DNA from 3 places in the Rhodococcus koreensis genome. Region 1 is predicted to be linked to each of the others. Evidence: riboswitches for the same ligand, from Rfam matches in the RefSeq annotation. Region 1 holds a riboswitch; each other region holds the start of a gene.

The links. Region 1 has a riboswitch for thiamine pyrophosphate ahead of thiC (phosphomethylpyrimidine synthase ThiC). Riboswitches for the same ligand answer to the same signal wherever they lie in the genome.
Region 2: another riboswitch for thiamine pyrophosphate. It lies ahead of JWS14_RS08210 (TenA family protein); the one in region 1 lies ahead of thiC (phosphomethylpyrimidine synthase ThiC).
Region 3: another riboswitch for thiamine pyrophosphate. It lies ahead of JWS14_RS27070 (3-oxoacyl-ACP reductase); the one in region 1 lies ahead of thiC (phosphomethylpyrimidine synthase ThiC).

The regions. Positions count from the first base shown of each region.
Region 1 covers NZ_CP070609.1:2,438,800-2,446,682, reverse strand. Annotated here, with positions in the region: gene JWS14_RS11425 (ABC transporter ATP-binding protein) at 1-233, shown strand, start outside; gene JWS14_RS11420 (ABC transporter permease) at 233-1,027, shown strand; gene JWS14_RS11415 (M20/M25/M40 family metallo-hydrolase) at 1,173-2,627, shown strand; gene JWS14_RS11410 (adenylate/guanylate cyclase domain-containing protein) at 2,680-3,534, shown strand; gene thiD (bifunctional hydroxymethylpyrimidine kinase/phosphomethylpyrimidine kinase) at 3,567-4,412, opposite strand; gene thiC (phosphomethylpyrimidine synthase ThiC) at 4,423-6,069, opposite strand; TPP riboswitch at 6,062-6,170, opposite strand; gene JWS14_RS11395 (GNAT family N-acetyltransferase) at 6,304-6,681, shown strand; gene JWS14_RS11390 (GNAT family N-acetyltransferase) at 6,782-7,144, shown strand; gene JWS14_RS11385 (hypothetical protein) at 7,237-7,883, shown strand, end outside; gene JWS14_RS11380 (exodeoxyribonuclease III) at 7,881-7,883, opposite strand, start outside.
Region 2 covers NZ_CP070609.1:1,759,336-1,767,218, forward strand. Annotated here, with positions in the region: gene JWS14_RS08180 (GNAT family N-acetyltransferase) at 47-322, shown strand; gene JWS14_RS08185 (DUF3558 domain-containing protein) at 306-845, shown strand; gene JWS14_RS08190 (DUF3558 domain-containing protein) at 842-1,366, shown strand; gene JWS14_RS08195 (MFS transporter) at 1,450-2,691, shown strand; gene JWS14_RS08200 (carboxylesterase/lipase family protein) at 2,684-4,237, opposite strand; gene JWS14_RS08205 (NUDIX hydrolase) at 4,350-5,027, shown strand; TPP riboswitch at 5,086-5,181, shown strand; gene JWS14_RS08210 (TenA family protein) at 5,175-5,897, shown strand; gene JWS14_RS08215 (ABC transporter substrate-binding protein) at 5,882-6,922, shown strand; gene JWS14_RS08220 (ABC transporter permease) at 6,900-7,721, shown strand; gene JWS14_RS08225 (ABC transporter ATP-binding protein) at 7,714-7,883, shown strand, end outside.
Region 3 covers NZ_CP070609.1:5,888,503-5,896,385, reverse strand. Annotated here, with positions in the region: gene JWS14_RS27075 (LLM class flavin-dependent oxidoreductase) at 1-597, opposite strand, end outside; gene JWS14_RS27070 (3-oxoacyl-ACP reductase) at 599-1,363, opposite strand; TPP riboswitch at 1,413-1,517, opposite strand; gene JWS14_RS27065 (MarR family winged helix-turn-helix transcriptional regulator) at 1,590-2,042, shown strand; gene JWS14_RS27060 (organic hydroperoxide resistance protein) at 2,045-2,467, shown strand; gene JWS14_RS27055 (oxidoreductase) at 2,490-3,368, opposite strand; gene JWS14_RS27050 (CocE/NonD family hydrolase) at 3,409-5,397, opposite strand; gene JWS14_RS27045 (pseudouridine synthase) at 5,593-6,492, shown strand; gene JWS14_RS27040 (CYTH and CHAD domain-containing protein) at 6,538-7,883, shown strand, end outside.

The DNA of each region.
Region 1 (7,883 bases):
TCACGTCCAACGGACTCACCGTGCGCGAGGACGGATCCGACGGGCAGCAGGCGCTCGTCGTGGTGGATTCGTCGACGGACGTCGTCGGCGGGATCGCCGGTTCGCAGGGCATCGTCCTGCACGAGTTGGCATCTCAGCGCGGATCGCTGGAGGACGCCTTCATGAAGTTGACCGGAGACGACGTGCAGTACCACGCAGAGGGCGTCGAAGATGTGATGAGGGGTGCACTGTAATGGCTGTTCTCAATGCCGAACGGATCAAGATCACGTCGACGAGGTCGCCGTGGTGGTGCACCGTCATCATCATCGTGCTGGGCCTCGGTCTCGCGGCGGTCATCGGGCTGAGCGCGAAGGCGAGCATCAACACGTTCAACAACCAGATCGCGGACGGTAAGCAACCCGACTTCGACCCGTTCCTGCCGCAGATGTCCGACGCCGTCGGCGGTGTCTCCGGGTTCGGTGTGCTGGTTCTGATGATCCTCGCGGCACTGGCCGTGACCAGCGAATACCGGTTCGGGGTCATCCGCACCACGTTCCAGGCCATCCCGAACCGGGCGTCCGTCCTCGTCGCGAAGGCCGGCCTGATCGGCGCGTTCGGCGCCGTGCTGACGTTCGTGCTCACGTTCGGCGCGTACGCCATTGCGAAGGCGACGGCCGGCGACGAGGCCGGAGCGGCACTCACCCTGACCGGTGCGGACGCGTGGCGGTCGATCTACGGCGTCCCGATCTACGCGTTCCTGTGCGTGGTTCTCGCCGTCGGAGTCGGCACCCTGCTGCGTCAGTCGGCGGGGGCGATCGCCCTGCTGCTGCTGTGGCCGCTGCTGATCGAGAGCCTGTTCAACCTGTTCGGCTCGTTCGGCCAGAAGATCATGCCGTTCCTGCCGTTCCTCAACGCCAACAACTTCCTGGGAGCGCCGCAGGGAGTCGATTTCCACTGGGGCCCGTGGGGCAGCCTCGTGTACTTCGCGGTGTTCGTCTTCGTGATCTTCGGGGCCGGACTGGTGGTCGTCAACAAGCGCGACGCCTGACACCCGATACAGTAATCTCGCCCTGCTCCTCCGCCAGGTGATCGTCGGGAGACCTGGCTGAGGGTGACGGTGGGGCGGGAGCCTGTGGGCCGGTGCGAAATCCATTCGCGCCGGCCCACAGGTGCTTCTGCGTTAGGCTCCCGACATGCGACTACGGGGAGTTTTCACAGTCGGAGTGGCCGGTGCGATGGTCCTGGCCGGGTGCTCGTCGACGAGTGAACCCGATTCGCCGCCGGTCGACGCGAGCGCTCTCGCGGCCTCGGTCACCGAGAGCGGTGTGGTGGGGCACCTCGAGCAACTGCAGACGATCGCCGAGAGCAACGACGGCAACCGCGCAGCCGGAACGTCCGGCTACGACGCGAGCGTCGACTACGTCGCACAGACATTGGAAGACAAGGGCTTCGACGTCCAGACCCCGGAATTCGAGTTCCACAAGTTCGACGTGCGGACGGAGGCCCTGCGGTCCGGCGACCGCGACTTCGACGTCCGGGCGATGTCGTATTCACCGTCGACCGGTCCGCAGGGGCTCACCGCCCGCCTGGTGCCCGCCCCGAAGGACGACAGTCCGGGATGCGAGGTCACCGATTACGACGGCCTCGACGTGACAGGCGCGATCGTCCTCGTGAACCGCGGGGTGTGCCCGTTCGCGGCCAAGCAGCAGGTGGCGTCCGAGCGCGGTGCCGCAGGCGTGATCGTCGTCAACAACGAGGACGGACCGATGAGCGGCGGCACCCTCGGCGACCCGGATGTGGGCAAGGTGCCCACGGGCGGGGTGAGCAAGGCGGACGGCGCCGCGCTCGAGCAGGCGGGGGGTGACGTCACCCTCACGCTCGACACCGTCACCGAGTCGAGCACTGCGCGCAACGTCATCGCCCAGACGAAGACCGGCTCGACCGAGGACGTCGTGATGGTCGGCGCGCACCTGGACAGCGTCCCCGAGGGCCCCGGCATCAACGACAACGGCACCGGCGTCGCCGCGACCCTCGAAACGGCCGTGCAACTCGGCGGTTCGCCCGACGTCGACAACGCCGTGCGCTTCGCGTTCTGGGGCGCCGAGGAACTGGGTCTGCTCGGATCGGAGGCGTACGTCGACAGCCTCAGCGAGGAGCAGCGGAACGACATCGCGCTGTACCTGAACTTCGACATGCTCGGTTCCGAGAACGCCGGCTACCTGGCCTACGACGGCGACAACTCCGACAACGTCGGCGAGGGGCCCGGACCCGAGGGATCCGCGGGCATCGAGCGCACGTTCACCGAGTTCCTGCAGGGCGACGGCATCGCCGCGGACGGCACGGACTTCGACGGCCGATCCGATTACGGTCCGTTCATCGAGCACGGCATCCCGTCGGGCGGCGTGTTCAGCGGCGCCGACGAGACGAAGACCCCCGAGCAGGCGCAGAAGTGGGGCGGCACCCCGGGTGTCGTGTACGACAAGAACTACCACAGCGCGACCGATACCCTCGAGAACGTGGACAGGGCCGCGCTCGCCAAGAATGCCGCCGCGGTCGCGTATGCCGTCGGGGTGTACGCGGAGTCGCTCGCGGGGCCGAACGGAGTCCCCATCGGCGCGGACCGGGAGAAGGCGCGGGCCACCGAGTGATGTCCGATTCGTCACGGGTTTGTGCATGTGACGCTGAGTTACTCTTACTCTCGTGAGCGACGACCCCGCCGAAGAGAACAGTGCCGAGCACGGCGCTGCGCAGACACCGAAACGGGGCGACAAGGTGCTGGGCTGGGTGGAATCGGTCAACCGGCAGCCACAGCTGATCGAGGGGCTGCGGAAGATTCGTCGCGCGCTCCCCGGCGATCCCGCGTTCGGGGACCCACTGTCGACGGCGGGCCCCGGAAGCGCGCGGGCGATCGCCCGCGTCGCCGACCGCTTCCTCGATCACCAGCCGGGCGCGTCCCGCGAGATGAGCCTCGGCGCGCTGCAGGTGTGGCAGGCACTGCTCGAGCGCACCGGACGCGGCCGGGGAACACGGGAGGTGACCATCGTGTTCACCGACCTCGTCGGGTTCTCCAGTTGGTCGCTGCCCGCCGGTGACAGCGCCACCCTCGCCCTGCTGCGCGACGTCGCCCGGGCCGTCGAGACCCCCATCGTCGACCGGGGCGGGCATGTGGTGAAACGACTCGGCGACGGTGTGATGGCCGTCTTCTCCAGCCCGGACCGCGCGATCGACGCCGTCTTCGCCGCGCAGGACGCCCTCGCGGACGTCGAGGTGGACGGCTACCGCCCCCGCATGCGCGTCGGCCTCCACACCGGTTCGCCCCGGCAGATCGGCAGCGATTGGCTCGGTGTCGACGTGACCGTCGCGGCCCGCATGATGGAACTCGGCGGCGACGGCAACGTGATGGCGTCGTCCGCCACGCTGTCGAGCCTGCAGCCGGGCACCCTCGACGACCTGGGGGTCGGGGTCAAGCCGTGGCGGCGCGCCTTCTTCGCCCCCGCCCCCAGCGGGGTGCCCTCGGACCTCGGTATCTGGCGGTTGCGGCTCCGCCGCCCGTGAGTACTTGTTAACCGCCGGACGTTAATAAGTACTCACGGGTGCCGCAGGCGCCACAGGGGGGAGACGGGGCCGTGACCGGCACCCAGGTCGTACGACGCCTCCAGGCACTTGGTGACCCACTCCTTGCCGAACGCCACCGCGTCGGGCACGGACCATCCGTGGGCGAGTGCACTCGCGATGGCGGCCGCGAGGGTGTCGCCGCCGCCGTGGTCGTTGCCGGTGTCGATCCGGGGACTGCTGAACTCGAGGAATCGGTCGCCGTCGAACAGCAGATCGGTGCTCGACGCCGACGTCCGCAGGTGCCCGCCCTTCACGATCGACCACTGCGCGCCGAGTGCGTGCAGCGCCTCCGCGGCCCGGCGTGCGGTCGCGTCGTCCACCACGTCGATGCCGGTGATCAACCGGATCTCGTCGAGATTCGGGGTGACCACCGTGGCGATCGGGATCAGCGTGTTTCGCACGGCGTCCAGCGCCTCGGCGTGCAGGAGCGGATCGCCGTGCATCGACGCGCACACCGGGTCGACGACCAGCGGGACCGGTTGGTCCCGGCCGATCCCGACCTCGGTGCACACGGCGGCGACGGCCTCGATGATGGCCGTCGACGCCAGCATCCCCGTCTTCGCTGCCCCGACCCCGATGTCGTCGACGACGCACCGCACCTGCGCGGCCACCGTCTCCGGCGGAATCTCGTGGAAGCCGCTGACCCCCACCGAGTTCTGCACCGTCACCGCGGCGACCGCGACACATGCGTGGACGCCGCACAGCGCCATCGTCCGCGAGTCCGCCTGGATCCCGGCGCCACCGCCGGAATCGGTGCCGGCGATGGTGAGGACGCGGACGGGGGTCTGGCCGTCGGGGGTCAGGGGCAGCAGCTTCACGAAGGGGACCTTACCGATTCTCTGAGGTGACGGATTCGACGGGCAGATACACACGGCCACCTGCGTCGACGAACTCGCTCGACTTCTCGGCCATGCCCGCCTCGATGGCTTCGACCGAATCGAGTCCGTGCTGCTGCGCGTACTCCCGCACGTCGGCGGAGATCCGCATGGAGCAGAACTTCGGACCGCACATCGAGCAGAAGTGGGCCGTCTTCGCCGGCTCGGCGGGCAGCGTCTCGTCGTGGAACTCCCGCGCCGTGTCCGGGTCGAGGGACAGGGCGAACTGGTCGTGCCAGCGGAACTCGAACCGGGCCTTCGACAGCGCGTCGTCCCGCTCCTGCGCGCGCGGATGCTGCTTTGCGAGGTCCGCGGCGTGCGCCGCGATCTTGTACGTGATGACCCCGGTCTTGACGTCGTCCCGGTTCGGCAGCCCCAGGTGCTCCTTGGGTGTCACGTAGCAGAGCATCGCGGTACCGGCCTGCGCGATCATCGCCGCCCCGATCGCGGACGTGATGTGGTCGTACGCCGGTGCGATGTCGGTGGCGAGCGGTCCGAGCGTGTAGAACGGCGCCTCCTCGCACAACTCCTCCTCGAGCCGCACGTTCTCGACGATCTTGTGCATCGGCACGTGCCCGGGACCTTCGATCATCACCTGCACGCCATGCGATTTCGCGATCTTCGTGAGCTCGCCGAGGGTGCGGAGCTCGGCGAACTGGGCCTCGTCGTTGGCGTCCGCGATGGAGCCGGGGCGCAGACCGTCACCGAGCGAGAACGTGACGTCGTAGCGGTGGAGGATCTCGCAGAGTTCGTCGAAGTGGGTGTACAGGAACGATTCCCGATGATGGGCCAGGCACCAGGCCGCCATGATCGAACCGCCGCGGGAGACGATGCCGGTGACCCGGCGCGCGGTCAGCGGAATGTAGCGGAGCAGCACCCCGGCGTGGACCGTCATGTAGTCGACGCCCTGCTCGCATTGCTCGATCACGGTGTCGCGGTAGATCTCCCACGTGAGCGCGGTCGGATCGCCGTCGACCTTCTCCAGCGCCTGATAGATCGGCACGGTCCCCACGGGCACCGGCGAATTGCGCAGGATCCATTCCCTGGTCTCGTGAATGTTCTTGCCGGTGGACAGGTCCATGATGGTGTCCGCGCCCCACCGCGTCGCCCACACCATCTTCTCGACCTCTTCCGCGATCGACGACGTCACCGCGCTGTTGCCGATGTTCGCGTTGATCTTGACCGCGAACGCCTTGCCGATGATCATCGGCTCGAGTTCGGGGTGGCAGCGGTTGGCCGGGATCACGGCGCGACCCGCCGCGACTTCGGCGCGCACCACCTCAGGTGAAACACCCTCTCGTGCAGCGCAATACCGCATCTCAGGGGTGACGGTTCCGGCGCGGGCGGCGTCGAGCTGGGTGCCCGCCCGGTCGGCGATCCACGACGCCCGCAGATGCGGAAGTCCCGCGTCCAGGTCGATCGTGGCGTCCGTGTCGGTGTACGGGCCCGACGTGTCGTACACGTCGAGGTGCTCACCGTTGGTGAGATGTACGCGCCGGACCGGCACCCGGACGTCGTCGCCCGACAGCAGGTACTGCTTGGTGCTGCCCTGGATCGGTCCCGTGGTGACGGACGTGGCTGTAGATATGGTTGTGCTCATCGATGATGCTCCCTACGCCGGCATTACCCGGACAGGTTCGACGGTCGACGGCCCCTAGCCGTCCTCTCAGCCCGCTGGTGCGAGCCCCCGTGGATGTGTAGTTGTCCCGGAGACTGTAACCGAGATCTCTGAGAGTGAACATTCGGGGGAAACTTGGACAGCGGTTCCGTGCATCGGTATAAAGGGTGATGAACATCACATTTCGATTACGACACATACCCCCAGGAGATAGCCATGCTGACGGACGCGCAGGTTGTGGACGTGATCGACAACGCCGATCAGAACCGATTCGAACTCCGACTGAGTGGTGACCTGGTCGGCATCCTCGGATACTTCGCCCTCGCGGACACCCCACCGGGTGCGGGTGCGGGAGTGGTGGCCCGGCCGCCGGGCCCGAAGAGTCGGGGGCGTCAGGCCCCGGTGGTCTCGTTCATGCACACGGTGATCGTGGAGGACTTCGGTCACCGCGGACTCGCCGCACTCATGGTGGGGCGCTCCCTCGACCTCGCCCGCGGGTACGGCTGGAAGGTCCGGCCCGTCTGCACGTACGTGCAGCGCTTCGTCGCGGGGCATCCCGACTACCGCGACCTCATGGTTCCGGTGGACGCCTGACGCGGTCGGGACACGAATCGACCACTCGTCGGCAACGAAACGGTTCCGGGGCCGGTGATTCCACTCGCGACGGTGCTCGTGAACTGATTCCATGAGTGGCATGGATCACATGTCGGACGGTTCCGAGCCGTCGGGGAGCATCACGGCCGTCGATACTCGCGTACTCGACAACCCCGCCCACGAACGATTCGATCTGTGGCTGGGGGACGAGCTGGTCGGCATCCTCGGCTATCGCGACGAGGACGACATCCCCGGGTTCACCGCCGAGTCCGGCGAGGTGGTCGCGTTCATGCACACGGTGATCGTGGAAGACTTCGGTGGCCGCGGCCTCGCCGCGGTCCTCGTGGGCGAGGCGCTGGGTTCAGCGCGCCGGCGGGGCTGGAAGGTGCGTCCCATCTGCACGTACGTCCGGCGCTACGTGGCGCTGAACCCAGAGCATCTCGACATCCTGGTCGCCGACTAGAACGACTTCCGAGAGCACTGCTCTTGCTGGACGTCGATTCGTGGTGAATACTGCTCTGCATAGAGAGCAGTGCTCACAATCGGAGGCGTGTCATGGTGGTGTCGGATCGGATCGACGGTCGTGCCGGGATCGCACGGATCTCCGCCGCAGCGCTGTTCGCCCTCGCGGGTGCGCTGTTCGTCGTCTACCCCGTGGTGCGTCCGTACGCGGCGGGCGGGGCACCGGACGGGCGGGCGGAGTTCGCCTCACCGTGGTGGCTCGTCGCCCACCTCGCCGCCGTCGGCGGATTCATCGCGTTCGGACTCGCGCTCGTTCCGCTCGCCGGCCTGCTGGAGGGGACGGCCGGCAGGCGGGCGGGCGTGGTTGCCGTGGCGGCGTCGTGGATCGGCATCGGACTGACCCTGCCGTACTACGGGGCCGAAACGTTCGCGCTGCACACGCTCGGCGCCAGCGGCCTGGACGACGGTGCCGTCACCGCCCTCGCCGAGAGCGTGCGGATGGGAGCGGCGCAGGCGACGCTGTTCGCCACCGGCCTGCTCCTCGTCGCGGTCGGCGCGGCGGCGGCCGCCGTGGCCATCGCCCGCTCCCGGCTACTCGCCGGCTGGTCGGGCATTCCGATGGCAGTGGGGTTCGCACTGTTCATCCCGCAGTTCTACGCCGACGCCCCCCTGCGCATCGCGCACGGCGTGCTCATCGGGTTCGGTTGTGCGGTTGTGAGTCTCGGGTTGCTGCGTTCTCA
Region 2 (7,883 bases), 680 kb from region 1:
GCGTGCGCGGGACAGCGCGCACGCCACACGAGCAGAGGAGCGATCTGTGGCGGCCACGGTGGAACACGACGTGTCGGAATCCCGGTTCGAGATCTACCTCGACGGCCAGCTGGCCGGATACGCCGACTACTTCGAGCGGAACGGCGCCCGCGACTTCCACCACACCGTGACGTACCCGCAGTTCCGCGGGCAGGGTCTGGCGGCGGTGGTGGTGAAGGCCGCCCTCGACGACACGAAGTCCAGTGGGCTCGCCGTGATCCCGTCGTGCTCCTACGTGGAGAAGTACATCGCCGAGAATCCGAGCTATGCGGAGCTCGTCTGATCCGCTCCGCCCGGCCGTCCGCGCGACGTGTCTTCTCGCGGCGACGGTCGTGCTGGCCGGTTGCGGTTCCGGCGGCGGTTCGGACACCGATCCGGCATCCGCGCCGACCACCTCGGTGGCCGTGCAGCCCGGCCCGTTCGTGGGTGAATGCGGCTCGCTGACCGACGCCGAAGTGTACGAGCGGGCGCGGATCGCGGGGCTCACCCCGGTGTCGCGGAACGGCATCAAGTGCCGGTGGGAAGCGGACGGCGGCGAACGGTACGTGATGTTCACCTGGTACCGCGGCAGCCCCATCGACCGGGAGCGGTCGGTGGCCAAGGGCATCGGTCACGAGGTCCACGACCTCGAGATCGCCGGGCATCGCGGGTTTTCGTCGCAGAACGTCGGGTTCTGCGAGGTCGCGCTCGGCACCGGTTCCGACTTCGTGCACTGGCTGGTCCGCTACGGAACGGGCAGTGCACCCTCCGATCCGTGCGAGGCACCGACCGCGCTCGGCCGGCTGACGCTGGAGAAGGCCAAATGACCGGCCGCCGGCGACTCGCCGCGGCGGTCGCGTCGGCGATGGTGCTGGCCGGCTGCGGCACGTCCGTCACGGGCACTCCCCTGCCCGAGGGTGCCGCCTCCTCCGACGACGGCTCGCCGCAGTTCGACAAGCTCCTGCGCGAATGCGACGCCGTCCCCAACGACAAGATCGTGGAGACACTGCACGGCGCAGGCATCGACCAGTACTTCTACGGTGCAGTGTGCATGTGGACGGTGTCGTCCGCCGCCGGATCGATCGACGTCACGTTCGGCTGGTTCGAGAACAACTCGTTGCAGCGGGAGCGGGCGGTGGCGGACCAGCTGGGCTATCAGGTGGAGACCACGACGATCGCGGGCACGTCGGCGTTCAGCGCCCGGCGGCCGGGTGATTCGGCGACGTGTGGGATCACCGCCGCCTACTCCGGTGTCATCACGTGGTGGGTGCAGCAACGGTCCGGGACGGGCGACCCGTGCGACGGTGCGCGCACGCTCGCCGAGTTGACTCTGCAACGCAACCAGTAGCGGCCGAAAATTCGCTCGCGGTGGCCACGACCTCGCTGTTAGCGTCGAAGGACCACCGACCGAGCCGACCAGAGGACCTTGCCGTGACCGCCACCGAGACGGCTGTGACTCGCCGGTTCGGGCCCCTGATCCTCCTGAACGTCGCGACCCTGTTCTCCTCCACGGGCAACGGCATCGTGATCGTCGTGCTGCCGTGGCTCGTGCTCGAGCAGACCGGTCGCGCATCGGACGCCGCGATCGTCGCGGGCGCGGCCACCCTCCCGCTGTTGCTGTCGAGCCTGTTCGCGGGCACGTTCGTCGACCTGTTCGGACGACGCCGCACGTCGCTGATCTCCGACTGCCTGTCGGCCCTGTCCGTGGCGGCCATCCCGGTGATCGCGACCACGACGGGCCTCACCGTCACGGTGATCGCCGTCCTCGCCGCGATCGGCGCCGCGTTCGATCCGGCCGGCATCGCGGCCAGGGAGTCGATGCTGCCCGCCGCCACGAAGTCCGCGGGGTGGTCACTCGACCGGATGAACAGTCTCTACGAGGCCAACTACAACGTGGCGTATCTCGTCGGCCCGGGCATCGGCGGCGTCCTCATCGCCACCGTGGGTGCGGTGAACACGTTGTGGGTCGCCGCCGCCGGGTTCGTGCTGTCCGTTGCGACGATCGCGTTCCTGCGTCTCGAGCACGCCGGCAGACCGGACACCGCCACGCGCCCGACGTCCATTTGGCACGGCACGCTCGAGGGATTGAAGTTCGTGTGGCACAACCGGCTCCTGCGCACGATCGCGCTCGTGGACATGGCGGTGGTCGCGCTGTACATGCCGGTCGAGTCAGTGGTGTTCCCGGTGTACTTCACCGAACTCGACAAACCTGCGCAACTCGGTTCGGTCCTGATGGCGCTCAGCATCGGCGGCGTGGTGGGCGCCCTCGCCTACGGACCGCTCGCGCCGTTCGTGTCGCGCCGGATGCTGATGGTGGTGGCGGTGACGGTGCTGGGCGCAGCGATGGTCGCGATGGCGTTCCTGCCGCCGCTGTGGGCGATTCTGGCGCTGGCTCTCCTGCAGGGTCTGGTGTTCGGTCCGGTCGGCCCGATCGCCAACTACGCCATGCAGACTCGCAGTCCGGAGCACATGCGCGGCCGGGTCACCGGGGTCATGACGTCCACGGCGTATGCGGCGGGTCCGCTGGGCTACCTGCTGGCCGGTCCGATCCTCGACAAGTGGGGTATCCAGCCGACGTTCTTCGTGCTCGCGATCCCGGTCCTGATCATCGGGCTGGCGTGCTTCGCGCTGCCCGTGCTGAAGGAACTGGACGATAAGGTGCCGGTCAGTTGAACCCCATGACGTCGTTGCCCCAGGCGACCCGCATCTCGTGGTCCGGGTCCTTCACCAGCGTGTCCGCGCCGTCGATCAGCAACGTGGCGCGGTCCTCCTCGTCGTAGGGGGCCCAGTGCTTGGACGCGTCCAGGGCGGCGGGGACACCGTGCCGCGCGAACGCGAGCCACCGGCGCTGGATGCGGCCCGACACCTCGAGTGCCGTCTTCCGGCCGCCGAGCCAGAACGTCGGGTCGATGTTGAGGGTGTCGAAATTGCCGAAGACGTACGGGAGTTCGGTGGCGTGCCCGGCTCCGATGCGCGCGGCCTTGAGCATCGGGGTGGCCTGGTCGAACCGGTACATCCACGTCGGCGAGTGCCTGCTGTGGGCGTCGGCCACCCACAGGGCGGGCATCCGGAACGCGGCGTCGCGGGACATCGCGAGTGCGCCCTTCGGTTTGCCGCGGTCCGGGTACACAGACAGGATGTCGGCGAGGCGGGCCGCGGGCAGTTCCGGGTGATCGGTCGCGATCGCCCGCAGCATCTCCTGCACCGAATCCGAAGTGACCGGCAGCAGAGGCGATTTCATGAACTTGAAGATCGACGACTCGTCCTTGTTGGAACCGATGATGAGGGGGATCCGGTGGGAGTAGCCCTTCTGGAACGCGGCCACCGGGTAGCGGGGCAGGAAGTCGCGGTCCACCACGGGCGCCATGGCGAGTGTGCCCGGGATCTTCGTCGGCACCTCGTTGACGAGGGTGTCGCTGGCCTCGATGACCGTGCGGTACGGGAGGCGCAGCAACGTGTCGATCCGGGCGGGTTCCACGTCGAGGATGTCGAGGAACTGCTTCGCGACCGTGGCCGCCCGCTCGCTGCCGTACACCGACGTGGCGGGTGGGCTCTGGGCGATCGCGCGGTGGAACAACCCGTCCGCACTCGGGCACGTCATCAGGGTGGTGATCGACCCGGCTCCCGACGACTCCCCGAACACCGTCACCTCGTCCGGGTCACCGCCGAACGACGCGATGTTCTCGCGCACCCATTCGAGGGCGGCGACCTGGTCGCGCAGCCCGCAGTTGGTCTCGAACACCCGCTCCGCCGTCGAGAACGACGACAGGTCGAGGAAGCCGAGCGCCCCGACCCGGTAGTTGAACGAGACCAGCACGACGTCGCCGAGAGTGGACAGGATCCGCCCGTTGTAGATGCCCTGGGCCGCGGTTCCCAGGCAGTAGGCGCCGCCGTGGATCCACACCATCACCGGCCGCGGGATGCCGTCGGGCCTGGGTGCCCACACGTTGACCGACAGGCAGTCCTCGTCCATCTCGAGTCCGGCGTCGATCGGGACGGCGGTGCCGTGGCCCTGCGGGGCCATCGGGCCGAAGTCGACGCAGTCGCGCACGCCGTCCCACGGTGCGGGCGGGGCCGGCGCCCGGAACCGCAGATCGCCGACGGTGGCGGCGGCGAACGGGATGCCCTTCCACGCGTAGACGTCGCCTTCGGGATAGCCGCGCACGTCGCCGTCCCGGGCGCGGACGACGAGTGTGTCGCCTGACTTCTCGACATCCACGGCCGAATCTCCTCACGCAGCGCGTACGGGAATCTCTCGCCAAACTACCAACGATGCGCAGGCAGGACCGTTCGAACGCGATATAGATCAACCGCGCGCTAACATGTGCTCCGTGGCCGCATCGACCGATCCCGAGGGCAAGAGTCTCCTCGACTACCCGCGGCCGTCCGTGGCGGTCGACGTCGCCGTCCTCACCGTCGACGGCGCCGAGCTGAAAGTGCTTGTGGTTCCGCACCGTTCGGGCCGGCTCGCGCTTCCGGGCACCTTCCTCCACAAGGGCGAGCGGCTGCGGGACGCCGCCGAGCGGTGCCTGCGGATCAAGGCCGGACTGGCGGGTGCCGAGTTCCACCAGTTGGCGATGTTCGACGACCCCGCCCGCGACGACCGCGGGTGGGTGCTGTCGATGACGCACGGTGCGGCGCTGCCGCGCACGGCACTCCCCCGCGACGCCCTGCTGATCCCCGTCGACGGCGACCGGGTGACGCAGGACCTCGCGTTCGACCACGCGGACGTCGTCACCCTCGCCGTCGCCGACCTGCGCGAGCGGTACGCGCGGTCCGTCGACCCGTCGGGGCTGGCCGGCGACACGTTCACGGTGCTCGAACTCCGCCGGGTCTACGAGGTGGTGTTCGGCCGTCCCCTCCCGAAGGACTCGTTCCGCCGGCACATGATGCCCGCCCTCGAGCACACCGGCGACATGGCCGTCGTCGGGACCGGCAGGCCCGCCGAGATCTACACGCGCGGCCCCGCGCCCCTCCCGCCGGGAGCGGCCGCGTTCCTCGCAGGCTGAGCCCGTCCACCCACCCGGGGCCTTTCCGTTCGCGGCACGGCCGGTGCTAGGGTCGGCTTGTTCTGACACGGGGTGCTCCGCACGGGCGGGGCTGAGAACACACCCGGGAACCTGCTCAGGTAATGCTGACGAAGGGATGTCAACGTTGTGAATAGCTCTGTCCAAGGTGCTGCGGGCGCAGGCCAGCACGCCCGATTCACGGACCACTTGTGGGACCGGACCAAGGTGCTGCGCGAAGCGATCGACGAACTCGAGTTCCTCCGCCGCCTCGGCGACGGAACACTGCCGCTGGACGTGTTCCGCACGTACATCGAGCAGGATTTCCTGTACCTGACCGGATACGCGAAGGCCCTGTCCCTGGTCGCCGCGCATGCGCCGGGCCCCGTCGAGGCCGGCTTCTGGGCCGGCTCGGCAGCCGAGGCCGCCACGGTCGAGGCGACATTGCACCAGAATCTGCTGACCAGCGGACGGCTCCCCGCGTCGGACGCCGAACCGCAGCATTCGCAGGCCTGCCTCGGGTACATCTCCTACCTGACGGCGGTCGCCGCCACCGAGCCGTACGCGGTGTCCGCCGCCGCGGTGCTGCCGTGCTTCTGGATCTACGCCGACGTGGGACGCCGGCTGGCGGCGAGCGCCCGGGACGTGCTGGCCGCCGACCCGACGCACCCGTACGCACAGTGGGTGACCACGTACGACGCGGAGGAGTTCCACGCCGCCGTCGCGAAGGCCCGCGAACTCGTGGACGCCGCCGCGGAGGCCGCGACCGACGCCCAGCGCGAGGCGATGGTGGAGGCGTTCACGATCGCCAGCCGCTACGAACTCATGTTCTGGGACACCGCACTCAACAAGCAGGAATGGCCGGCGTCGTGACACTTTTCTCCCGTACCAAGCGCGCTGCCACCGCAGCCGTCATCCTCGTCTCGGCCCTGTCGATGCTCACCGGCTGCGCCGGCGACTCACAGTCCGACGACACCATCCGGTTCGCACTCGACTGGACGCCGAACACCAACCACACCGGACTGTTCGTCGCCCAGCAGGAGGGCTGGTTCGCGGACGCCGGACTCGACGTGCAGGTTCTGCCGTACAACGACACCTCACCCGACACCCTCGTCGACGCCGGCAACGCGGAGTTCGGCGTGAGCTTCCAGAGTTCCGCGACGTTCTCGAAGGCCGCGGGCGCCCAGACCACGTCGGTCATGGCCCCGCTGCAGCACTGGGCGACGGGCATCGCGGTGAAGGCGGATCGCGCCGACATCACCCGCCCCCGGGATCTCGACGGCAAGATCTACGCCGGTTTCGCGGACCCCGACGGCGAGGAGACGCTGAAGCAGATCATCCGGAACGACGGCGGCAAGGGCGAATTCACCACCGTCACGCTCGGCACGTCGGCCTACGAGGCCGTGTACTCCGGCACCGCCGACTTCACCGTGTCGTTCTTCGGCTGGGAGGGCATCGAGGCCGAGCACCGGGGCACCCCGATGCGCTACTTCCACTACACCGACTACGGCTTCCCGGACGCGTACGCACTCGTCATCGAGGGCAACGAGCAGTGGATGGACGAGCATCCCGAGCAGGCCCGCAAGTTCGTCCAGGCCCTGCAGCGCGGCTACCAGTTCGCCGCCGACCGGCCGGACGAGGCCGCGCAGATGTTGATCGACGCCAACCCCGGCGCCTTCACGGACGAGTCCCTCGTGCGGGAGAGCCAGCAGATGCTGTCCTCCGAGTACATGAAGGACGCTTCCGGAAAGGTCGGGACACAGACGGCCGAGCAGTGGGCGGGGTACTCCGGTTTCCTGTTCCAGCACGGCCTGCTCACTGGCCCCGACGGGGCACCGCTGACCACGGAACCCGACTGGTCGACGTATTTCACCAATGAGTACCTCGCTCAGCCCTGACCCGACCCTCCGGACCCCGGCCCCGGGCACGTCCCCGCTGCTGCGGCGGGTACTGCCCGCGGTCGTGGTCGTGGCGCTGCTGGTCGTCGCGTGGCAGGTGTACGTGACGGTCAGCGGTATCCGGCCGCAGGTGCTGCCGTCGCCGCTGCGGGTCGTCCAGCAGGGTTGGCGGGCGCGGGACGCCATCTCCGGTCACGCCTCCGCGACACTGCAGGTGACGCTGATCGGGTTCGCCGTGTCCCTGCTCTGCGCGTGGGCTCTCGCCGTGCTCGTGGACTTCTCGCCGTGGCTGCGACGCGCATTCGTTCCGCTGTTCGTCGTGTCGCAGACGCTGCCGATCATCGCGATCGCGCCGCTGATGATCATCTGGTTCGGATTCGGTCTGCTGCCGAAGGTCCTCGTGATCGCCCTCGCCACGTTCTTCCCCATGACGATCGGCCTGATCGAGGGTTTCGCCGCCGCCGACCGGGAGGCGGGTGCGCTGTTGCGCAGCATGGGCGCCTCCCGGTGGCAGGAATTCCGCTACGTGCGGCTGCCCTCGGCCATCCCCCGGTTCTTCACCGCCCTGCGCATCGGCATCACGTACGCCGTCGTGGGTGCCGTGTTCGCCGAATACGTCGGGGCCACGTCCGGTCTCGGCATCTACATGGCCACGCAGAAGAACTCCTTCCGCACCGACCTCGTGCTGGCGGCGGTGCTCGTCACCGCCGTGATCAGCGTCAGCCTCTACCTGCTCACGTTCGCGGTGGAGCGCGTCGTCGCCCCCTGGATCAAGAACGAGAGAGCCCGGCATGAGTGAGACCGCGCGCGTCGCACTGTCCGGACTGAGCAAGGGATTCCCCGTCCGCGGCGGCATCCGTCCCGTCCTCGACAACGTCTCGTTCACCGTCGAACCGGGCGAGTTCGTGTCGGTGATCGGCCCCAGCGGGTGCGGGAAGAGCACCGCGTTCGCCATGCTCGC
Region 3 (7,883 bases), 3.4 Mb from region 1:
CGGGCCGTCGACGAGGAAATGCTTGCCCCGATGCCCGATCGGGTTCACCTTGGCCGGATCCGCGAAGATGCCCTCCCGGTCGAGGACGAGCGCGTCGGGCTCCCACGAATCCCACAGCGCGAGTGCCACGTCGACGAATTCCGCGGCCCGCGAGTAGCGGTCGTCGTGCGGCGGCATCTCCTCGAGACCGTGATTGCGGGCCTCGGCGTCGAACATCGACGTCACCACGTTCCAGCCGACGCGGCCGCCGCTGATGTGGTCGAGCGACGCCAGCATCCGCGCGGCGTGGAACGGGGTGTAGAAGGTGGTGGACACGGTCGTCACGAGACCGACCCGCTCGGTTGCCCGTGCCATCGCGGACAGCGCGGTGAGCGGTTCGAGGAACCACATGCCCCCGGACGCGGGGTCGCGCACCGAATGCCCGTCGGCGAAGAACACCGCATCGAGGCAGCCCCGCTCCGCGGTCTGCGCCAGTGCCTCGTAGTAGGCGATGTCGCTGAGCCGCTCCACCTGCGAGGAGGGGTGCCTCCACGCGGCACCGTGGTGCCCGCAGCCGAACAGGAACGCGTTGAAGTGCAGTTGCCGGGCGTCGCTCATGTCAGTCCTTGACCAGTCCGCCGTCGACGACGAGGTTCTGGCCGGTCACCGAACGCGACCACGGGGACGCGAAGAACAGGACCGCGTCGGCGAACTCGTCCGGGGTCGTGACCCGCTGCAGCGGAGTGCTCGCCGCGATGAGGTCGAACACCTCGTCGGGGGTGGCGGCGCTCGCGTCGGTGGTGCGGAGCAACCCGCCCGAGACCATGTTGACGGTGATGCCGTCGGGTCCGAGGTCGGCGGCGAGCGTGCGGGTCAGCGACAGCGCCGCGGCCTTGGCGGCCGTGTAGTCGTGGTACGGGACGACGGGATTCTGGAACAGGTTGGTCCCGATGTTCACGATGCGGCCGAACCCGAGCGCGCGCATGCCCGGCAGCGCGGCCTGCGTAGTGTTCAGGGTCGCCTGCACGCTGCCGCGCAATTGCGAGTCGAAGGCCTCCCACGTGATGACGTCCGCCTTCTCGCGTGCGTCGCCGTTGAAGGAGAAGTCGGCGAGGGCGTTGTTGATCACCGTGGTCACCGGCGATCCGAAGTGCTCTTCCGCGGCGGCGAACAGCGCCGCCACCTGCGCGGCATCGGTGACGTCGGCCCCGAGGGCGACCGCGCGGTCCGCGCCCAGGGATGCCGCGAGTTCCTCCGCCGCATCCCGGCTGTTGCGGTAGTTCACGACCACCCGCGCGTCCTGCGCCGCGAACGAGCGCACGATGGCGGAACCGAGTCCCCGGCCACCGCCGGTCACCAGGACGATCTGCTTGTCGAGCTGCATTGCTGTCACCTTCCGTTCGGTCGGCGACGAGACATCGGATGAGCGCATACGGCCGTCTCCGCGACATCCCTTCGCCGGCATTACCCAGTTCAGGTTCGACGGGTGTCTTCTCAGCCGCCCGGATCTTCGCCGGGCAGCACCCCGTGTCACTGGCCAACAGTGTAGGGCAACCACCGGTATCGACCTGTTGATTGTGCACAACCTAGTTGTGTGCAACTATTCATGGGTGACCGACAACCTCGCCCTCGACCGCCAGGTGTGCTTCGCGCTGTACTCGGCCTCCCGGGCGATGACGGCGAGATACCGGTCGATGCTCGACTCGCTGGGAGTGACCTACCCGCAGTACCTCGTGCTGCTGGTGCTCTGGGAACAGGACGGCCGCGGGGTGCGTGAGATCTGCGACGCCCTCGATCTCGACACCGGCACCCTGTCGCCACTGCTCAAGCGGCTCGACGCGCTGGGCCTGGTCGAACGAAGGCGTTCGTCGGCCGACGAACGCCGGGTCGGGATCCACCTCACCGAGAAGGGCGCGGGCCTCCGCACCGCCGCGGAGGGCATCCCCACCGAACTCGCCCGCTCCACGGGCATGGGCGTCGGCGAACTCGTCGCCCTGCGCGACACCCTGTCGCGCCTCACCGAATCGCTCCACAGTTTCGAAACCCCTACAGGAGAGAAGTAACCATGAAGATCGTCTACACCGCCGAAGCCCTCGCAACCGGGGAAGGCCGCAACGGCCACGCCCGCACGTCCGACGGCCGGCTCGACCTGAACCTCGCCATCCCCACCGAGATGGGCGGGTCCGGCGACGGCACCAACCCCGAGCAGCTGTTCGCCGCCGGATACGCGGCCTGCTTCCACTCCGCGCTCCAGCTCGTCGGCCGTCAGGCCGGGGCCAACATCGCCGACTCGGCCGTCGGCGCCCGCGTCGGGATCGGCTCCACGGACGGCGGCGGATTCGGCCTCGCCGTCACCCTCGAGGTGTCCCTCCCCCACCTGCCGCGCGCGGAGGCACTCGAACTGACGGAGAAGGCGCATCAGGTGTGCCCGTACTCCAACGCCACCCGCGGCAACGTCGACGTCACCCTCGAGGTCACCGAAGACTGAGCCATGCTGCGCGGGCGTCGGGTCACCCGAACTTGTACTCGACGCCCGTCAGGTCCTCCGACAGCGACCACAGCCCCTTCGCGGTCTGCTCGTCCCGCGACTTCTTGTTGGAGCCCACCACCTTCGGGTGGCCACGCTGCTCGAACAGGCCGTCCGGCCCGATGTAACTTCCGCCGATCACGCCGGGGGCGGTGGCCGCGAACAACATCGGCAGCGCCCCCATCTCCGCCGACTGCGCGAAGATCCGGTTGCCGACCGCCATCAGCTTGTCCTGCACCGACTCGGTGTGCGCCTGCAGATTGGTCGACGCGTAGCCGGGGTGCGCGGCCACCGCTGTGACGGGAGACCCCGCCGCGGCGAGCCTGCGCTGCAATTCGTACGTGAACAGCAGATTCGCGAGTTTCGACTGCCCGTACGCGCTCCAGCGGTTGTACTTGCGGTGTTCCCAGTTGAGATCGTCGAGATGTATCGTTCCCGCCTGATGTGCCGCACTCGACATCGTGGCGACCCGATCGGTGATCTTGCCGAGCAGCAGTCCGGTCAACGCGAAATGCCCGAGATGATTTGTGCCGATCTGCATTTCGAATCCGTCGGCCGTCTTTCGCTGCGGAACCGCCATCACCCCGGCGTTGTTCACGAGCACGTCGACGGAATCGACGCCGGCGGCGAACTCGCGCACCGATGCGAGGTCGGACAGGTCGAGACGGCGCACCTCGGCGTTGTCGCCGATCGACCGCGCGACCACCTCACCCTTGTGGGTGTTGCGGCAGGCCAGCACGACGTGGGCTCCCGCCTTGGCCAGGGCCCGCGCGGCCACCTCCCCCAGACCACTGTTGGCGCCCGTGACGACGAACGTACGGCCGCTCTGATCGACGATGTCCGAAGCTGTCCACTTGGTCATGCCGTCAACCCTACGGATCTCGGGACGCGTCGTGAACCCGTCACCACGTCTGCGCCCCGACCAGCGGCAGATTGAGGAAGCTCGGCCGGTCCGGCGACAACGCCACGTGCTGCGGCTTCAGCTGACTGTCGGCCAGAATCGGTCCGAGCGGCAGGTACCGGGGAACGCTGCCCGCGTACACGTCGACGCGCAACCGGTGCCCCGGCGCGAGGACCGCGTCGGTGGGCACGAAGTTGATGTCGACCGGCGTCACTTCACCCGGAACCAGCGGCTGCCGCGCGGCCACCGTCAGAGAGTGGTGCGGTTCGGTGTAGTCGCCGTTCGCCGACTTGGTGCTCTTCGAATCGTCCACCGCCCGCATCGAAGCGGTGAGCGCACCGTTGGTGAGCGGGGTCGACGTGCCGTCCGGCGCGACGTCGTTCAGCGTCACCGCCCAGAATCCGTCCGGCGCGTCGAGCACGGTTTCGAGGTGCAGGTTGACCGGACCCGACAGTTCCGTCGGCTGCGTGACGGGGGCACTGGTGAACGCCAGGCCCTCGGCCTCGTTGAAGCGGGAGTCCTTGCTGCACACCGATCCGAAGACGACGGCCGCGCCGGCGGTGCCCTGCGTTCCGTCGCGGGAGCAGAGCCCGCGGAGTCCGGGTGCGACGGTGAGTTGCGCCGTGTCGCCGGGTTTCGCCGGCACCAGGCTGCCGTCGTGGGCGGCGTGCCCGGCGGTGCCGCTCGGGGCACCCGACAGGTACATCCGCTGGTAGTCGACACCGGCCCGCGGGAACTGATCGGTGGTGGTCCAGCCGTTGCCCTGCTGGTACAGCGTGACCGGGCCGTACTCGTCGATGCCGTTGTCGATGCCCTTCAGCCACTTGTCGAACCACGCCCGTTCGAGGACGTCGAGTCGCGGCGGCGCACCCGGCTCGCCGAAGCCGCCCCCGAACGAGACGTGGTAGGCGTCGCTCATGATCAGCTGCTTCTCCCCGGCGGGCAGCGGAATGTCGTTGTAGACCCGCGGTTCGCTGTTCGCGAAGATGTCGTGCCAGGCGCCGTAGAGCATCGTCGGCACGTCGACGTTCCCCGCCTGCGCCTTCCGCTCCTCGTAGAACTGGCCGTCCTGCGCCACCCGCAGCGTGCCGGGGTCGAGATCGCCGATCTGCGTCGCGGTCATCGCCCGGATGAGCGCCGGGAAAAGGGTCAGCGGATCGCGCAACCGGTCCTGCAGCCACCGCTCGTCGAAGTTCCCCTGAGCCAGCGCCTGGACGTCGGGAACGAACTTGAGACCGTTGACGAGTGACAGCCACAGCGGCATGAATCCCACGCCGAGGCCACCGCCCGTCCCGACGATGTCGCGGAGCAGGTCGTTGCCCGGTTCGGTGGGGAAGATCGCCTTCAACGCCGGTGGCCGATGCCCCGCGGCCTGCAGCGAGTTGATTCCCGAGTAGGACACGCCCGCCATCCCGACCTTGCCGTCGGACCACCCCTGCCTGCTCATCCAGTCGATGATCTCGACGGAGTCCTGCTGCTCGAGCGGACCGAGCGCCTGCCATTCGCCCTGGGAGAAGCCGGTGCCGCGCGCATCGACCACCACCTGGGTGTATCCGTTCCGGACGAGGTCGCGGTTGACGCCGAACACGCGCATGCCGCCGCCGGTGAGCACCTTCGCCAGTTCCCCGACGCCGTCGAGCGGCGTTCCGGCGAGATCGAAGGAGTTCACCAGATCGACGACCGTGTCCTCGAGCCCCGGCACCGCCAGCACGGAATCGACGAGGTTGCCGACCAGCTTCGTGTACGGCGTGACATTGAGGACCGACGGCATCTTCGTGTCGATCGGCGTGCCCGAGGCGTCCGCGGGGCGATAGACGTTGGCCTTCAACACCGTTCCGTCGGTCATCGTGATGGGGACGTCCCAGTCGATCGCGATCACCGGATATTCGGGCGGGGCGTCGACCGCGGCGTTCCACGCGGCGCCCGCGACTCCCCCCGTCGGATCCGCCGACGCCGTCACCGCCGGAACGACAGCGAGACCCACCGCCATCGCAAGAGCAACTGCCACCGCACCCGGACGAAACGCCCGTCGACGCACGATCACCACGACCCCCGTGAAAATCTTCCGATGACGCGCCTCAGCGACCATCAGGGTGGCCCGCGTCACAAACTTACCGGATAGTAACCATGAGTCCCCCCGCGGTCAACGACGGGTTTTGCCCGCCACTCGACTACCGTGACGAACGTGCCCGACGCCCCACTTCCCGTCCGCGACGGCCTCAACCCGACGCGGCTGAGGATGCCGGACACCGGCACGTGGGCCACCGTGCTCGAATACCTCGTCGCACGTTTTCCGCACGACGAGACCCGCCTGCGCGAGAAGGTCGACACGGCCGAAGTCGTCGACGAGCGCGGGCAGCCGATCACCGAGTCCACGCCGTTCGCGCCCCGCCGATTCGTGTACCTGTACCGGGATCCGCCGGTCGAGAAGCGGGTGCCGTTCGAGATCGAGATCCTCCACCGCGACGAGAATCTCCTCGTCGTGGACAAACCCCACTTCCTGGCCAGCACCCCGCGCGGCGCGTACGTCGCCGAGTCGGCGCTGGTCCGGTTGCGTCGAGACCTCGACCTCCCGGAACTGACACCCGCGCACCGGCTCGACCGGTTGACCGCCGGGGTACTCATCTTCACGGTGCGGCGCGAGGTCCGGCGCGACTACCAGTCGCTGTTCGATCAGCGCCGGGTGACCAAGGAGTACGAGGCCGTTGCCCGCTACGACCCCGATCTCCCGCTGCCCGCCACGGTCCGCAGTCGAATCGTCAAGGAACGCGGGGTCCTGAAGGCGTACGAGGTGGACGGTCCCGCCAACAGCGAGAGCCGGATCGAACTGCTCGAGGTCCACGGCGACGCGGCCCGGTACCGGCTGCTTCCGCACACCGGCAAGACGCACCAGTTGCGGGTGCACATGAGTTCGCTCGGCATCCCGATCCACGGCGACAACTTCTATCCCGATTTCTACGACGTTGCCGCCGACGACTATTCGACGCCGCTGCGGCTGCTGTCCCGTTCCGTCGAGTTCGTCGACCCCTGCTCCGGCGTCACACGACGCTTCGCGAGCCTCCGGAGCCTCGACTGGCCGCTGTGACCTCGGCTTCTTTCGCCCGGCCCGCTCAGCCGGAAGGATGGTGACATGAGTACCGCGACGTCCGTCTCCGAAGTGGAACGCAAGTACGAAGCGACATCCGAGCAGCAGCTCCCGGCGCTGTCGGGGCTTCCGGGCGTCGACGGTGAACCCCGGCGCGACACCGTCCAGCTGTCCGCCCTGTACTACGACACGGGTGAACTGCTGTTGCTCCGCTCCGGAATCACGCTCCGCCGCCGGGAAGGCGGCGACGACGCCGGCTGGCATCTGAAGATCCCGGCAGGCGCGGACGAGCGGACCGAGCTGCAGCTGGCACCCGACCCCGAGCACCCCGAAACGGAGGTGCCCCGCGAGTTCGCGGAACTGCTCACGGCCTTCACCCGGGGCGCCGCCCTGAACCCGGTCGCGCTCATCAGCACCGACCGCGAGCGGCAACGGCTCGTGGACGCGGCGGGCACGACGCTCGCCGAGGTCGTGTCGGATGTCGTGATCGCCGCCGTCCCCGAGACGGGCACCGGAACCGACGAGCGGGTGTGGCGGGAGATCGAAGTCGAACTCGCGGCTGGCGACCGAAAGCTGTTCGACGCCATAGACTCCCGACTGACCGATGCCGGAATCACCCGCTCGGACGCGCCGTCCAAGTTGCGGCGGGCACTCGGCGACGCGGTGGGCGGCACCCCGGCCCCCGTGCGCGGGAAGAAGCGGTCCGCGCCGCGGACGCTGCTGCTGGAGTATCTGGCCGAGCAGAAGGATTCTCTCGTGACGGCCGACCTCGGCGTGAGGCGCGACCTCGAGGAGTCCGTCCACGACCTCCGCGTCTCGGCCCGGCGGATCCGGAGTGTCCTCCAGGTGTACGGGTCCAGCCTGCGCGACCAGGAGACGGTCGACGAGTTGATCGCCGAACTCCGCTGGGTCGGCCAGGCCCTCGGCCCGGCGCGGGACACCGAGGTGCAGTGGAGCCGGCTCGTGGATCGGCTGGGTGACGCCGAGGAGATACCCGACCGCGAGGTCGTGCGGGCGCGTCTCGACGAATACTTCTCGGGACTCGCCGCGGCGGCCCGGCCCGGGGCGCTGGCCGCCCTGAACTCGCAGCGTTACCTCGACCTGCTCGCCGGGCTCGACACGTTCCTCGCCGCCGTCGGGTCGTCGGCGGGCTCGGGTCCGTCGAAGAAGACCGTCGCGAAAACCCTGCGCACGTTGTCGAAGTCCGTCCACGGGCGCGTGGGGAAGGCGGCGGCCGCGACCACCCGGGCCGAGCGCGACGAACTGACGCACCGAGCGCGTAAGCGCGCCAAACGATTGCGCTATGCGATCGAGTCGACGCGGTCACTGACACCGAAGGCGTCCGCCCGCGCGCAGAAGAAGTTCAAGGGCTTTCAGGACGTACTCGGCGA